One region of the Neobacillus canaveralius genome, then DNA from elsewhere that is predicted to be linked to it. Evidence: riboswitches for the same ligand, from Rfam matches in the RefSeq annotation. Region 1 holds a riboswitch; the other holds the start of a gene.

Region 1 (6,845 bases):
TTTATTTGAAGAACTCCAAGCAAATTTAACAGAAGATAGAACAAGCTCAAATTACTCCATTTTTCATAATGGAACAGAATATAAGATTTATTGGAATCAATCGTCAGATATTGGACAAAAGGAGGTGTGTGTAAAAGTTGATGAAACTGCCTTCCACCCAAGAACAGAGATTTGTAAAGTACCCGAATGATAAAGCCTTTACTCTCCTTGAAGTGCTTTTTGCCTTTTCAATTTTTATGACCATAGTATTTTTCATGGTTCCTGTTCTTCAAATTGTTTTAGAAAATAAAGATTCAAATGGAAGGCTTCAGGAAATGGAATGGGATGTTTTTTGCAGTCAGGTAAAAAAAGAAATTCGTATTAGCTCTAAAGTGGAGGTGGTGTCAGGGAGACTGGTACTAACGAATAATAGTGAAAGTATTAACTACGAAAAATATGGAAGTAACTTAAGAAGGCGTGTTAATTCTTCGGGGCATGAGATATTACTGCAAAATGTATCCTCCGTCACTTTTACCAGGATTAATAACTCCGTAAAAATTATTGTAAAAGATGTTTGGGGGAAAGAGTACAATGTGGTAGTGCATTCCTATATTCAATGGGTTCCGGTCGTATGAGGAATAACGAACAAGGATTTACATACCCATTAACTTTAGCAGTGCTTATCCTTTTTCTTTTACTCTTCTCCTTTCGTGTAGAACAACTGTTAACCGAAAGGAAATTGGCTCATGAAACCAACCTAATCCTTCAGGAGGAATATTATTTTCATTCTTCTGTTAAAAAAGTAGAAGAAATCATGCAATCGGGTAGTGTTATTCCAGACAAAGGTACCTTTACCTATTTAAAGGGAAGCATGGGATTTCAAAGTGACATTCCGATTGGAACCGTACAGAAAATCAACTTTACTCTTAGAATGCAAACAGGTGAAACAGTGGTAGGACGCGGTTTTTTCGATATTTCTTCGAAAAGAATGATAAAGTGGATTGAAATTTATTAAGGTTAATAGTTGTTTGAAAAATTAAAACATGGACATACTTTTAGTGAAGAATGAAGGCAGGTGTGTCCATGAAAACGAATGATTATGTAAAATATATGACTCAAACTCTTGTTAAATATGCGGACCAGCCAAAGGATGAAAGAAAACGGCTCCGGGAAGAACGAAAACAAACAAGAGCGTCTTTTTGGTATCGTTGGTTTGGGATACTTCCCTATATATTTTATATTGAAGTGAAAAACAGAAGAAGAAAAGAGTAAAGAAGCAGATTCAAAATCTGCTTCTTTAATCTTTTACACAGCATTATCGGTTAAATAAAACAATCCTCCATTTATAAATGAAATGTTTATTTTTGGTTCATATTGGTCTTGCAAGGCTTTTTTTTCTGTTTCGTAACTTTCATTTTCTTCTTCCGCATCCTCGTAAAAATGATCAAGAAGACGTAAATCTTGCTCCCAACGTTTCCGGGCATCCTCTGCCCAAGTATGATCATCTTCATTAATGACAGCTTTTAGATAGTTTTCGATTCTTGACATTCCGCTTTTTGGCTTAACAAGAGGTGAAAGTGTAAACGAATAATCCGGTATTTTCGGTGTAAGTTGGACATTCTGTAGTCGATCATGAAAATCCTCAATCATTTGTCCGTTAATGAGCTGCAAACCGATTGATTTATAAATATCCCGCTTACGGTCGCATTGATACGAGATCTTAACATTCATACAAAGCCAAGGCATTAATGGAGTTTGTTGTTGACTATTACGGTGATTCTCATAAAGCCTGATATAGCTAGCCAGCTTTTTTGTTGATTGAAAAATTTGGTGCAGGCGGGGAGAACCAAAATGAACGGTTTCTCCCTTAATATGTTCAGGTGTTATCTGTGGGTTGGTAATAAACGTAAGCTTCATCGGATTTGGTATCCCGCCCGTTTTTTCTAGGTAATGCCAATAAAAAGGTCGGTTCATTAATTCCTTATCGAGTTCGATTGTTAATTGAACTGTTAAGTATCCTGGACCATTTTCTGTTATTTCACATTCATTAGCCTGAAAATAGCGTATCAGAAAGTTATGAATTTCCAGCTGCTGCATGTGAATCCTCCTTCTGCATATCTTTAGCCAGATCAATCATTGATGTAAGATTTTCCATCTTAATCCTCATTTCTCCTTCAGAACAGGATTGTCCAAAAATATCAATTAGATGATCTTCAATACTGCCAAAGTCTAACTTCGTTAAAATATCGTCCAAATCACCTATAACTTTTTCAAATAGTTCAATTTTTTCATATAGTAGCTTTAATATATGTTCCTCCACTGTGTTCTGGATTGCAAAATTATAGATCATAACGTCCTTTTCCTGCCCAAGACGATGGATCCTTCCGATTCTTTGCTCCAGTCTCATAGGATTCCACGGTAAATCGAAATTAATAATATGATTACAGAATTGAAGGTTAATTCCTTCACCACCCGCTTCAGTCGCGATGAGTACCTGTGCATGCTTCTGAAAGAGTTCGCGCATCCAGTCTTTTTTACCTCTTTTAAAGCCTCCGCGGAACGGAACTGATGATATCCCGTTTTGTTTTAAATACCATTGCAGGTACATTTGGGTTGCTCTGTATTCAGTAAAAATAATTACCTTATCATCTATCTTTTGAATCAATTCTAAAGCCTTTTCCGCTTTAGAGTTGCTTGAAACTGCTTCCACTTTTGAAATTAAATGTTGAATCTGGTCTTCAAATTCCTTGGTAGGGTTTTCTTTTTTCTGGAGCATGTTTTTAAGCGTATAAAAAACTGCTTCTCTACTGCTGCAGGCTTCTCTCTGTAGAGTCATCACCGAGAATGCGCTTGTTTGGACCCAATCGCCTTCGCTCTTTAAATCAGTGATAGCTTTGTACAATTCTTTTTCCTGAGGTGTAAATTCAATCGGTATAGTTTCAACATGTCTTTTGGTCCATTCAATACCTGTATCGGCACGCCGGTTACGAATCATTACCTTATTAACCAGCTCTTTTAAATGCTCATTATCATTTAATGAGCGTGCATCCCGTTTGTATTTATCAAAGAATGCTGTTTCACTGCCTAAATGCCCTGGTTTTAATAGGGATACGAGGTTAAAAATTTCCCCAATCCGATTTTGAATGGGGGTAGCAGTGAGAAGCAGACAAAACTTCTTCTTCAGATTTTGAACAAACTCATAGTTTTTTGTCTTGTTGTTCTTAAGTTTGTGAGCCTCATCAATAATAATTAAATCGTAGTCCTGCTTATAGATAATATCACGGTGTGGATCCCGTTTTGCCGTATCAATAGACGATACAACGACATCGCATTGTTCCCAAACATAGCTTTTCTTTTGAGAAACCGCAGGGATAAAAAACTTACTATTCAATTCATAAGCCCATTGGGTTACTAATGAAGCTGGAACAAGGATGAGAACTTTTTTTACGAGCCCGCGAATCATGTATTCTTTTAAAATAAGACCAGCTTCTATCGTTTTTCCAAGCCCAACTTCATCGGCGAGAATGGCCTTTCCATTCATATTCTCTATTACTTGTTTTGCCGTTTCGAGCTGGTGTGGAAGCGGGGTCAGATTAGGCAAATGATTGGGTGCTTGTAAGCCTTCAAATTCAGGAATAATCAGGTGTTTTTCAACGCCAACTGCCAGTTTGAAAAGGTCCCAATTTCCCCATGGTCCATCGTTCTCAATTCTATGTAAAAATTCATCCTGCCAGGAGGAATCAAATTGTATTTCAACACTCATGTTTTCAGCTCCTTATGCACAAAAATTTATTGCTCACCTTATGCTTTAATGGTAGGATGGTGATAGGTTTGAATGTTTTAACTATTGCAATAAAATAATTTTTTTAGATGTATATTTTAGTATGACCCTAATGTGAAAATATTATAATGCGGATGATGACAAGGGGAGAGACTACAAATGTAGCGCCGAAGGAGCAAGCACAATGTGTGAATCTCTCAGGCAAAAGAACTCTTGTTTGACGCAACTCTGGAGAGCGCTGACTATTAGGGCAGCCACCAAAGGGGAAAGCCGAGCTTAGGTAAACTTTCAGGTGCAAGGACAGAGACCTTCTTTTTGTTAAAGGGAGGTCTCTGTCCTTTTTTGTTTTTTTTGCGCTGGATTTATGGAACAACAAATGAAAAACATCTTTAGTTGTTGAAGGGGGATTAACGATGACTCAATTAAAACGGACACCGCTATTTGAAGTGTATAAGGAATATGGTGGCAAAACGATTGATTTTGGAGGCTGGGAGCTGCCTGTTCAATTCTCAAGTATCAAGGAAGAACATGAGGCAGTGCGTACAAAAGCTGGTTTATTTGATGTTTCTCATATGGGGGAAGTAATCGTCACCGGACCGGACAGCTTGTCCTACTTGCAGAAAATGTTAACTAACGACATCTCAAAAATTAATAATGGCGGAGCACAATATAATGCAATGTGCTATGAAAATGGTGGCACTGTTGATGATCTGCTTGTTTATAAACTAAAAGACAATCATTATTTACTAGTTGTTAATGCTTCAAATATCGATAAGGACTATAAATGGCTTGAGGACCATTTAGAGGGAGATGTTTCGATCGATAATCTATCTGAAAAAATGGCTCAATTGGCGCTGCAAGGACCGCTTGCTGAAAAAGTACTTCAAAAGCTCGCAGGTGATACTGATCTCGGTACTATTGGATTCTTTAAGTTCCAACAGGAAGTAACCATTAATGGGAAAAATGCATTGGTCTCACGAACTGGCTATACAGGTGAGGATGGCTTTGAAATATATTGCGATGCGTCAGACGCGGTTGAACTTTGGAAGGCGATTTTATCTGCTGGGAAAGAGGAAGGAGTTGTTCCTTGTGGTTTAGGTGCCAGGGATACTCTCAGATTTGAAGCAACTCTTGCTCTTTATGGTCAAGAATTGTCTCCTGAAATCACTCCGCTGGAAGCAGGTATCGGCTTTGCAGTTAAGTTAAATAAAGAAGCAGATTTTATCGGTAAAGAAGTACTTAAACAGCAAAGGGAACAGGGTGCAGCAAGAAAATTAGTTGGAATTGAAATGATTGACCGTGGAATACCGCGTCATGGCTACCCTGTCTATAAAGGTGAGGAACTGATTGGTGAAGTGACAACTGGAACGCAATCACCATCTTTGAAAAAGAATATTGGACTTGTGCTAATTAAAAACGAATACGCAGGTCTTGAATCAGAAATTGAGGTTGAAATTCGCGGAAAACGCTTGAAGGCGAAAGTAGTCCCAACACCTTTTTATAAACGAGAAAAGTAAACACGAGGGGAGATTAGGTTTATGAAACATCGATATTTACCTATGACTGAAGCAGATAAAAAGGAAATGCTCGAAACTATTGGCGTTAACTCCGTCGATGAATTATTCAGCGATATACCAGAAAAGGTTAGATTTAAAGGTGAATACAACATCAAAGCTGCAAAATCTGAGACTTCATTGATGAAAGAACTATTCCATATGGCTTCTCGTAATGCAGATTTAAAAACAAATGTATCCTTTCTGGGTGCAGGAGTTTATGACCACTATATGCCTGTAATTGTTGACCATGTTATTTCTCGCTCTGAATTTTATACAGCCTATACACCATATCAACCTGAAATTTCTCAAGGTGAGCTCCAAGCCATTTTTGAGTTCCAGACGATGATCTGTGAGTTAACTGGTATGGATGTAGCAAACTCCTCCATGTATGATGGCGGAACCGCATTGGCAGAAGCAGCGATGTTGAGCGCAGGTCATACAAAACGCAAAAAGATTATTGTTTCTGGTGCTGTTCATCCTGAGTCAAGAGAAGTCCTCAAAACGTATGCAAAAGGTCAGTATCTTGAAGTGATTGAAGTACCAGTTAACGATGGGATTACAGATATTGAAGCATTAAAAGGATTGGCAAATGAAGAAATTGCCGCAGTTATCGTGCAATACCCAAATTTCTTCGGAAGAATTGAACCATTAAAAGAACTAGAAGAAATTGTCCATGCAAATAAGTCGTTATTTGTTGTTTCAAGCAATCCTCTTTCACTTGGAGTATTAACACCACCTGGGAAGTTTGGTGCAGATATTGTCATTGGTGACGCGCAGCCGTTTGGAATTCCGACTGCGTTTGGCGGACCGCACTGCGGTTATTTTGCGGTAACTACTAAGCTAATGAGAAAGGTACCAGGACGTCTAGTTGGCCAGACCACTGACGACCAGGGCAGACGTGGATTTGTATTAACACTTCAAGCTCGTGAACAGCATATCCGCCGTGATAAAGCGACATCAAATATTTGTTCAAACCAAGCGTTAAATGCATTGGCTGCGTCTGTAGCTATGACAGCCCTCGGTAAAAAAGGCGTACGTGAAATGGCAGCGGCAAACTTACAGAAGGCACACTACGCAAGAAATGCTTTTAAAGAAGCAGGCGTTGAAGTTGTTTACGAAGGACACTCCTTCAATGAATTTGTTGTTAAATTAAACAAACCAGTAAAAGAAGTTAATCAAGCCTTGTTACAAAAAGGAATCATTGGTGGTTACGATTTAGGGCGTGACTATCCAGAACTTGCTAACCATATGCTGATTGCTGTAACAGAGCAAAGATCGAAGGAAGAAATCGATACTCTTGTGAAAGAAGTGGGGGATTTGCATGCATAACCAAGATCAGGCACTCATTTTTGAATCTAGTACACCAGGAAGAATTGGATACAGCCTCCCTGAAATGGATGTTCCTGAATTAGACCTTAGCAGCCTTCTTCCTGAAGGATATCTACGCAGCGAGGAGCCAGAGCTTCCTGAGGTTTCAGAGCTTGATATTATGCGTCATTACACTGCGCTATCTAGGAGAAACCATGGGG
Region 2 (6,845 bases), 3.3 Mb from region 1:
TGTTGCGGTTCACTTTCCTTTGGAACTTTTAAACTCCTCCCATTAGAAAGCTCTCGACAGGTTTGTATGAAAATGGATGTAACCCACGTTTCAAATGATGTTTTACTTTTAAATCGCGGCCATTCTTTATGGACTTTTACAATAGTATTATAAAAAAGCTCCTCCATTTGGTGCTGATTCCTAAGATAGGACCAACCAAGCGTATAGAACGATTGTCTATGCTCATCGAACCAATCAACGATGGAATCCATGTCTTTTTCTATAATTGATGTGGTTAAATTTGAATCTATTTTTGGGATCATAGTTGTGTTCCCCCCTTTACCATACTCAATAAACCATTTTCTATCTCTTCAATAGGCCGCTCTATGCTTTATTCGACAATTTACTTAAATTTCCTCTTTCTTGAATTTTTCTAAACCGTTTTCCATTAAAATAAAGAAGGAACATCTCTTATTACGAGATGTCCCTTCTTAATTTATTATCGAGCTAAAACATTGGTACTAGCTCTCTCTTTCTTACCATGCAGTAAATAGTAAAGAGCAGAAGAAATCAACACTACAGCTCCTAGGATTATATAAAGAGTACTATAGCTTGAGTATGGGAGAGCGAATCCAAGCAAATAAGGACCGAACCCCAGACCTGCGTCAAGAAATATGAAGAAAGTAGAAGTGGCAAGACCCATACGTTGAGGGGGAGTCAGCTTAACAGCAATAGCCTGTGTGCATGACTGCATATTACCAAATCCTAGTCCAATAAATATACCCGCTACTAACAAAGAGGTGCTGCTGTGAGCGAAACCTAAAAGCAGCATTCCTGCTGCAAAAAGAACAAAGGCCGGATACATCACATAGTTTGCCCCTTTGACGTCCATTAAACGGCCTGTGAATGGACGTGAAACTAATACTGCTAATGAATACACTAGAAAGAAGAAACTTGCTGCACGAACCATGTTAATTTCAATTGCATAGAAATTAATAAAAGAGAGAACACTTGAATAACAGAACGCTATAACTAATGTAATCAATGCAATCGGAACTGCCTTTGGCTCAATAAAATGAGAGAGTTTGAGTCCTTTTATTTCTGATGGCTTGTTTGCTGTTTCTAGTGGTAGCACAGACACAAAGAAAGCTGTAATTAGACTGAAGATTCCTAAAGCAAAGCACAGACCAAAAATTAATTGAGTACTTGTATGTTGGCTCATATATAGCCCAATGAAAGGTCCGATTGCTGTAGCCAATGTCGTACTCATACTGTAATAGCCAATACCTTCTCCTTTTCTTCTATTCGGGATAATCTGAGCCACAATCGTTCCTGTTGCTGTGCTTGCGATCCCCAGAGTAATACCATGTAATAACCGGGTAATTAGCAGGAATGTAATACCCAAATGGATAAAATATAAAGACGTTGTTAAAATATAAAGAATTAATCCAATAAACAACGTTCTTTTACGACCAATTGAATCGATACTGCGGCCAATAAACAGACGCCCAATTAGTGTTCCAACTATGAAAATCCCGGTAACAAGCCCGGCCTGGCTTGCAGAAGCATGATATTCATCTACCGCATAAACACCTATTATCACGATTAATAAATAAAAGACTAACGTTAACAAAAAATTGACGCTGGATACAATGATAAAATCCTTTGTCCATAATTTAGGTTTACTCACTTTTTCTTCCATCGCCTTTCATAATATTTCCCTGTATTTTAGGAAGAGTTTGAAACGTAATCATTTGCTCTTCATTAGCGATACCATCCATAACCCTATTTTCTAAATCCGTTATTTCTTTTCTACATGCCTGGTAAACCTCTTCTCCTACTTCTGTTAACTGAATGACCTTTTCTCGCCTATCCATACCAGGAATTTGCTTCACAATTTGTAGACCTTCCAAACGTTGAACCCTCCTGGTAACGGTTGGTTTTTCAACATTATATTGATTTGCAATATCTACAAGTGTCGAAGGTCCATTGTTTTTTATATAAAAAATTACTTGCCATAAAGAATAAGAAAGCTCATAAGTACTCATTAGTTCATTCAATCTAGTTATAAGTGGTCTATACAGACTTAAATAACGCTGAAAAAAACCTTCCAATTCTCTCTCCCCCTCACACGTAAAATAGTTACCATAGATAACTGTTACCGAAGATAACCATATGTTTTTTATAAAGAAAAGTCAAGTGGTATGGCTTATCCAGCACTTGACTGAATCATAATGAGATCCTATTTACTCAAGAAGACATGCTCATAAATTGGTACCTAACGTATATTGTTGATAACTACCTTTTTAGGAGAGATGTGCTTTGTACTACTATTATCGTCCATATTTGAACCACTTCTATCACGGTTCTTACAATCCTATGCAATATCAATATCTAATCAATGGAAGTCCCTACCGGTATAGAAATAATCGTTCTGCAACGAGGGTTAAATCCTTCTCTAAAGAGGAAGCAGCAGCAATTGCTTTACTTTTAGGAATTGATTTTAATAAAAGCAAGTTTGATTTAGATGAGTTTTGGATGGGAGTAAATATAGAGCTTGAACATGGAAAAATATCCAGCCAAACTAATGTCACAGGAGATGATCCAATTGCTACTGGAAAAATTGCATTGGCTCATCTTAATGAGTTTCCTGATTACTACAAAAGATTAAAGGTACTTGAGGAAGAAGCAAAGGCCTATTGGAAAAAATAATTAATTGGGTAACTTAAATGTACAAACCTTTGAGTCACTCAGTTTTAGTGTAAATAAGTGATTACCAACAAAAGAGCGCCTTTCAATGTGAAAAGCGCTCTTTTATATTTGCTTCTATGCTGATAGTTTGATATCTTTATCCTTTTTTCTTCTATTAGAATACAAAATAAATAACAGTACAAACCATAGCGGTGTCAACAATAAGGCAGGGCGTGTTTCTTCCGCAACCATCATAATGATGAGAATTATTGCAAACAACGTTAGGACAGCATAATTAATAAATGGTGTGAATGGTGCTTTAAATGTTGATTTTGCCTGTAACTGCGGCTGTGTTTTCTTGTATTTTATATGACAAAGGAGAATGACTCCCCAGACCCAAATAAAACAAATCGCACTAATGGTTGTTACTATTCCAAAAGCTTGTGCCGGAATAAGTTTACTTAAAAGTGCACCGACTGATACCACAAGCGTGGATGTCAATAATGCGTTGCTTGGTACATAATTTTTATTCAGTTTTGCAAAATTGGATGGCGCCTGATCATTTTTGCTTAAATTGAAAAGAATCCGGCTTGTTGAAAACAAACCGCTGTTACAAGCAGAAGCGGCTGAAGTTAATACGACAAAATTAATAATTCCTGCGGCTATTGGAATTCCGACTAAACTAAACGTTTTAACAAACGGACTTTCCGCTGCATTTAGCTCTGTCCATGGATTCACACATAATAGGATAATCAATGCACCAACGTAGAAAAAAAGAATTCTTGCAGGAATTTTATTAATAGCTGATGGGATGTTTTTTTCTGGATTTGAGGTTTCCGCTGCGGATACACCCACTAATTCAACACCGACATATGCAAACACGACCATTTGGAATGAAAGCAAGAAACCTGAAATTCCGTTTGGAAACAGGCCACCATGTTCCCAAAGATTTTGCACTGATACCGTTCCTGCATCGGTCTTGAATCCCATGACTAGCAAAATAACCCCAATGCCAATTAATACGACAATCGTAATTACTTTTATTAAAGCAAACCAAAACTCCAATTCTCCAAAAAGCTTTACCGTTAATAGATTGAGTCCTAATAAGATGATTAAACTGATGATAGCAGGTACCCATTGTGGAATATCAAACCAATACTGTACATAGACTCCAACTGCAATAACATCAGCCATAGCAACCATAATCCAACAAAACCAATACGTCCAGCCAGTTACAAACGCTGCCCGAGGTCCAAGATAATCTTCCGCAATGTCTGTAAAAGATTGATAACCCGCTTTAGACAGCAGAAGTTCTCCCAGCGCCCTCATAACAAAAAAGACGGCAATACCCACGATTAAATAAGCAAGGATGATGGATGGTCCTGCCAGTTGAATTGCTTTACCTGAACCTAAGAATAATCCAGTACCAATAGTACCGCCAATTGCAATTAATTGAACATGCCGATTTTTTAAATCCCTCTTTAATTCTTGCTGTGCCATACCTGTTTCCTCCTTAAAAATAATGTGAAACGATGATCAATAAATTATCCCAATAAAAAAAGAGATTGGAAGTTCTCCAATCTCTTAGGTCTAAGAATAACAAATAATAGTTGTCATGCTAAAGATTATCTGCACGACAAATAAATATTCAGTACTCTTCTGTCCTTTTGCCTGAGATTGTGAACCCTTCGGCGCCGCGGTATTACTGCGGTCTCTCCAGAAGCTGCTCCTGCTATAGTTTGATCCATAGCATTCATAGCTGCTAATTATTAAATTTTTTACTGAAATAATATTTTCAATATTTTATTATTTTAATAGTAGTTAAATAATTTGTCAACAACAAAACCATATTACATTCTTTTATTTCATATTTGCCACTCAATGGACCTCTTTAAAGGTATCTAGAAAAATATAATTAAACACATCTCAAAAAGCAAAACGCCTCTTACCATATGTAAGAAACGTTTGAAACCTAAGAATAAACTGAAGTAGTTGTTATGAAATTAATAAATTCTCTAACCACTGATAAATCCTTTGTTGATTCTCGATAATTCATCCAACTTTCAAGGACAAATTCTTCATTTTCAACTGTCTCTAAATCAATTATATGTAATGAGTCACTTGGCTCAAGACAAAAAGAAGGAACAAAGGCAACCCCTAAACCGTTTATAACCATCTTTTTACAGGTTTCTACATAATCAGTTTCCATTGTAATCAATGGATCAGTTGCGAAGTTTTTTTGCCACCAGCTAGTAAACACCCTCTTAATAGCAGGAGTAGCGATATAAATAAGGTTTTGATTTGGAAGGTCTTCCATGGAGATTTTATTTTTGGAAATCAAACAAATAGTATTTCGATCGATTAGCACTTTTTGCTCTCCCCATTTATGTCCTGCACTTTCAATTCCAATATGAATTTCTCCATCCTCTAATAGCTTCATAATCTCTCTTCCTAAACCAGTTTTAAGTTGAATTTTCACCTTAGGAAATGCTTTAGTAAAGCTAGCTAGAATAGGAGGCAGCATGTAGATAGCAAAATTATTGGCAGCACCAAGTCGCAACGTACCTTGGACTTCGTTCCCCATATTTTGTACCTGTTCGATAAGATTGTCTCTTTGATGTAATAGATTTTTTGAACTTTCAACCAGAAATTCCCCCTGCAAAGTGAATTGAACTCCTTTATTCCCCCTTATAAGCAGGTCTATATTAAGTTCCTTTTCCAATTGATGAATCCGATACGTAATTGCAGGCTGCGAAATAAACAATCGGTCTGCTGCCTTTTTTATGTTCTTTTCTTCATAGATAACTTGTAGAATTGCCAAATCTCGAAAGTCCATTTACAGCACCCTCCCTTTTTTGCTATAAAATTCCTTATGCTTTTGCTATAAAAAACGAGTATTTTCGTTGAAACCGAATTCATACTACAATCTTACTATAACGAACCGGTTTTTTATGAAGTTAAAAGATATTTTTTAGTGTCTATATTTTGACCATTTAATAGTTCCATATAGAAGGGATGATGTAACCGTGATGAAAATATCAATCACATCGTATACAACAGATTTAACAGATGGAGATTTACGGCAATTAAGTCAGTTAGGTGTAGACTGCATCGACTTTGGAAAAGGTTCTGCTTTTGCTGGTGTAAAAGAACAAGGCTATCCCGATTTAGACCAATTGTTGAAGTTAAGAAGAAGAATTCGTTCTTATGGAATGGATATCAATCGTGTAACTTTGCCTGATATGACTATGAAATTTATGAATAATGAACCCGGCAGTGAGAAAGAACTAGAAAACTCAATAAATGCGATAAAAGTTTTTGGTGAAGCCAGAGTGCCACTTGTTAGACAAAGATTTGAAGGAGATGTATTCCCGCATTTAACAACTAAATACCGTTCCTTTCAGAGAGGTGGAATGATTGCTCGGGGAGAAAGTCTAGGGTTTACAAAGGAAACCTTTACTCATCCGACGGTAGAGGAATATGAACATGTGTGGCAGCGTTTCTGTGATGCTTATACAGAAATGGTTCCAGTCGCTGAAGACTGTAATGTACTACTAGGAATGCATCCTTCAGATGCACCGCATCCTGAGACTCTATTTGGAGGTCTAGGCTATCACCGTCTCATAGATGCATTCCCAAGCAAGAATGTCGGCTATATTTACTGTGTTGGAACAAGAGCAGAGGAAGGCGGAAGTTCCCTTGTATTAAATGAAATTAACAACTATGGCAGAAAAGATAAGATTTTTCTCGTTCATTTCCGTAATGTCAGAGGAAGCCTGCCAACCACAAAGGCTTTTGAGGAAGCACTTCTAGATGACGGTGATATGAACATGTTTAAGGTTTTACTTGAACTAGATAAAGTCGGCTATAACGGCTGCTTGAATCCGGACCATGTTCCAATCCTTGAAGGGGTTCAAATTGAACACAACCCAAGTTGGCCCAACACTTGTATTCAATGGAACTATAACAATATTGGCTATGTGTATTCAATCGGATATATAAAAGCTCTCCTCGCTGCATTAGTAGAATTCAAAGGTTAATTGGAGTCATAAAAATCCAAAGAGGTTCTGATAATCTATTTAACAATAAGAGGAGGAACAATAAATGAGTGGAAATGCAAAATCAACCAATTCCTATGCGGGAAAAAGTAATGCACGTTATTTAATTCTTGCCAT

Evidence for each region. Region 1 has a riboswitch for glycine ahead of gcvT (glycine cleavage system aminomethyltransferase GcvT). Riboswitches for the same ligand answer to the same signal wherever they lie in the genome.
Region 2: it holds a riboswitch for glycine, as region 1 does, so the genes downstream of both, ABC255_RS24450 (amino acid permease) here and gcvT (glycine cleavage system aminomethyltransferase GcvT) in region 1, are expected to answer to the same signal.

The regions. Positions count from the first base shown of each region.
Region 1 is NZ_JBDFLL010000001.1:1,674,838-1,681,682, forward strand. It holds gene comGE (competence type IV pilus minor pilin ComGE) at 1-190, shown strand, start outside; gene comGF (competence type IV pilus minor pilin ComGF) at 141-614, shown strand; gene comGG (competence type IV pilus minor pilin ComGG) at 596-994, shown strand; gene ABC255_RS08290 (YqzE family protein) at 1,063-1,251, shown strand; gene ABC255_RS08295 (YqhG family protein) at 1,285-2,076, opposite strand; gene ABC255_RS08300 (DEAD/DEAH box helicase) at 2,054-3,742, opposite strand; glycine riboswitch at 3,895-3,983, shown strand; gene gcvT (glycine cleavage system aminomethyltransferase GcvT) at 4,174-5,277, shown strand; gene gcvPA (aminomethyl-transferring glycine dehydrogenase subunit GcvPA) at 5,299-6,645, shown strand; gene gcvPB (aminomethyl-transferring glycine dehydrogenase subunit GcvPB) at 6,638-6,845, shown strand, end outside.
Region 2 is NZ_JBDFLL010000001.1:4,991,794-4,998,638, forward strand. It holds gene ABC255_RS24430 (DUF4179 domain-containing protein) at 1-302, opposite strand, end outside; gene ABC255_RS24435 (MFS transporter) at 479-1,681, opposite strand; gene ABC255_RS24440 (MarR family winged helix-turn-helix transcriptional regulator) at 1,662-2,093, opposite strand; gene ABC255_RS24445 (DUF5661 family protein) at 2,302-2,691, shown strand; gene ABC255_RS24450 (amino acid permease) at 2,806-4,170, opposite strand; glycine riboswitch at 4,320-4,400, opposite strand; gene ABC255_RS24455 (LysR family transcriptional regulator) at 4,643-5,506, opposite strand; gene ABC255_RS24460 (mannonate dehydratase) at 5,700-6,710, shown strand; gene ABC255_RS24465 (MFS transporter) at 6,775-6,845, shown strand, end outside.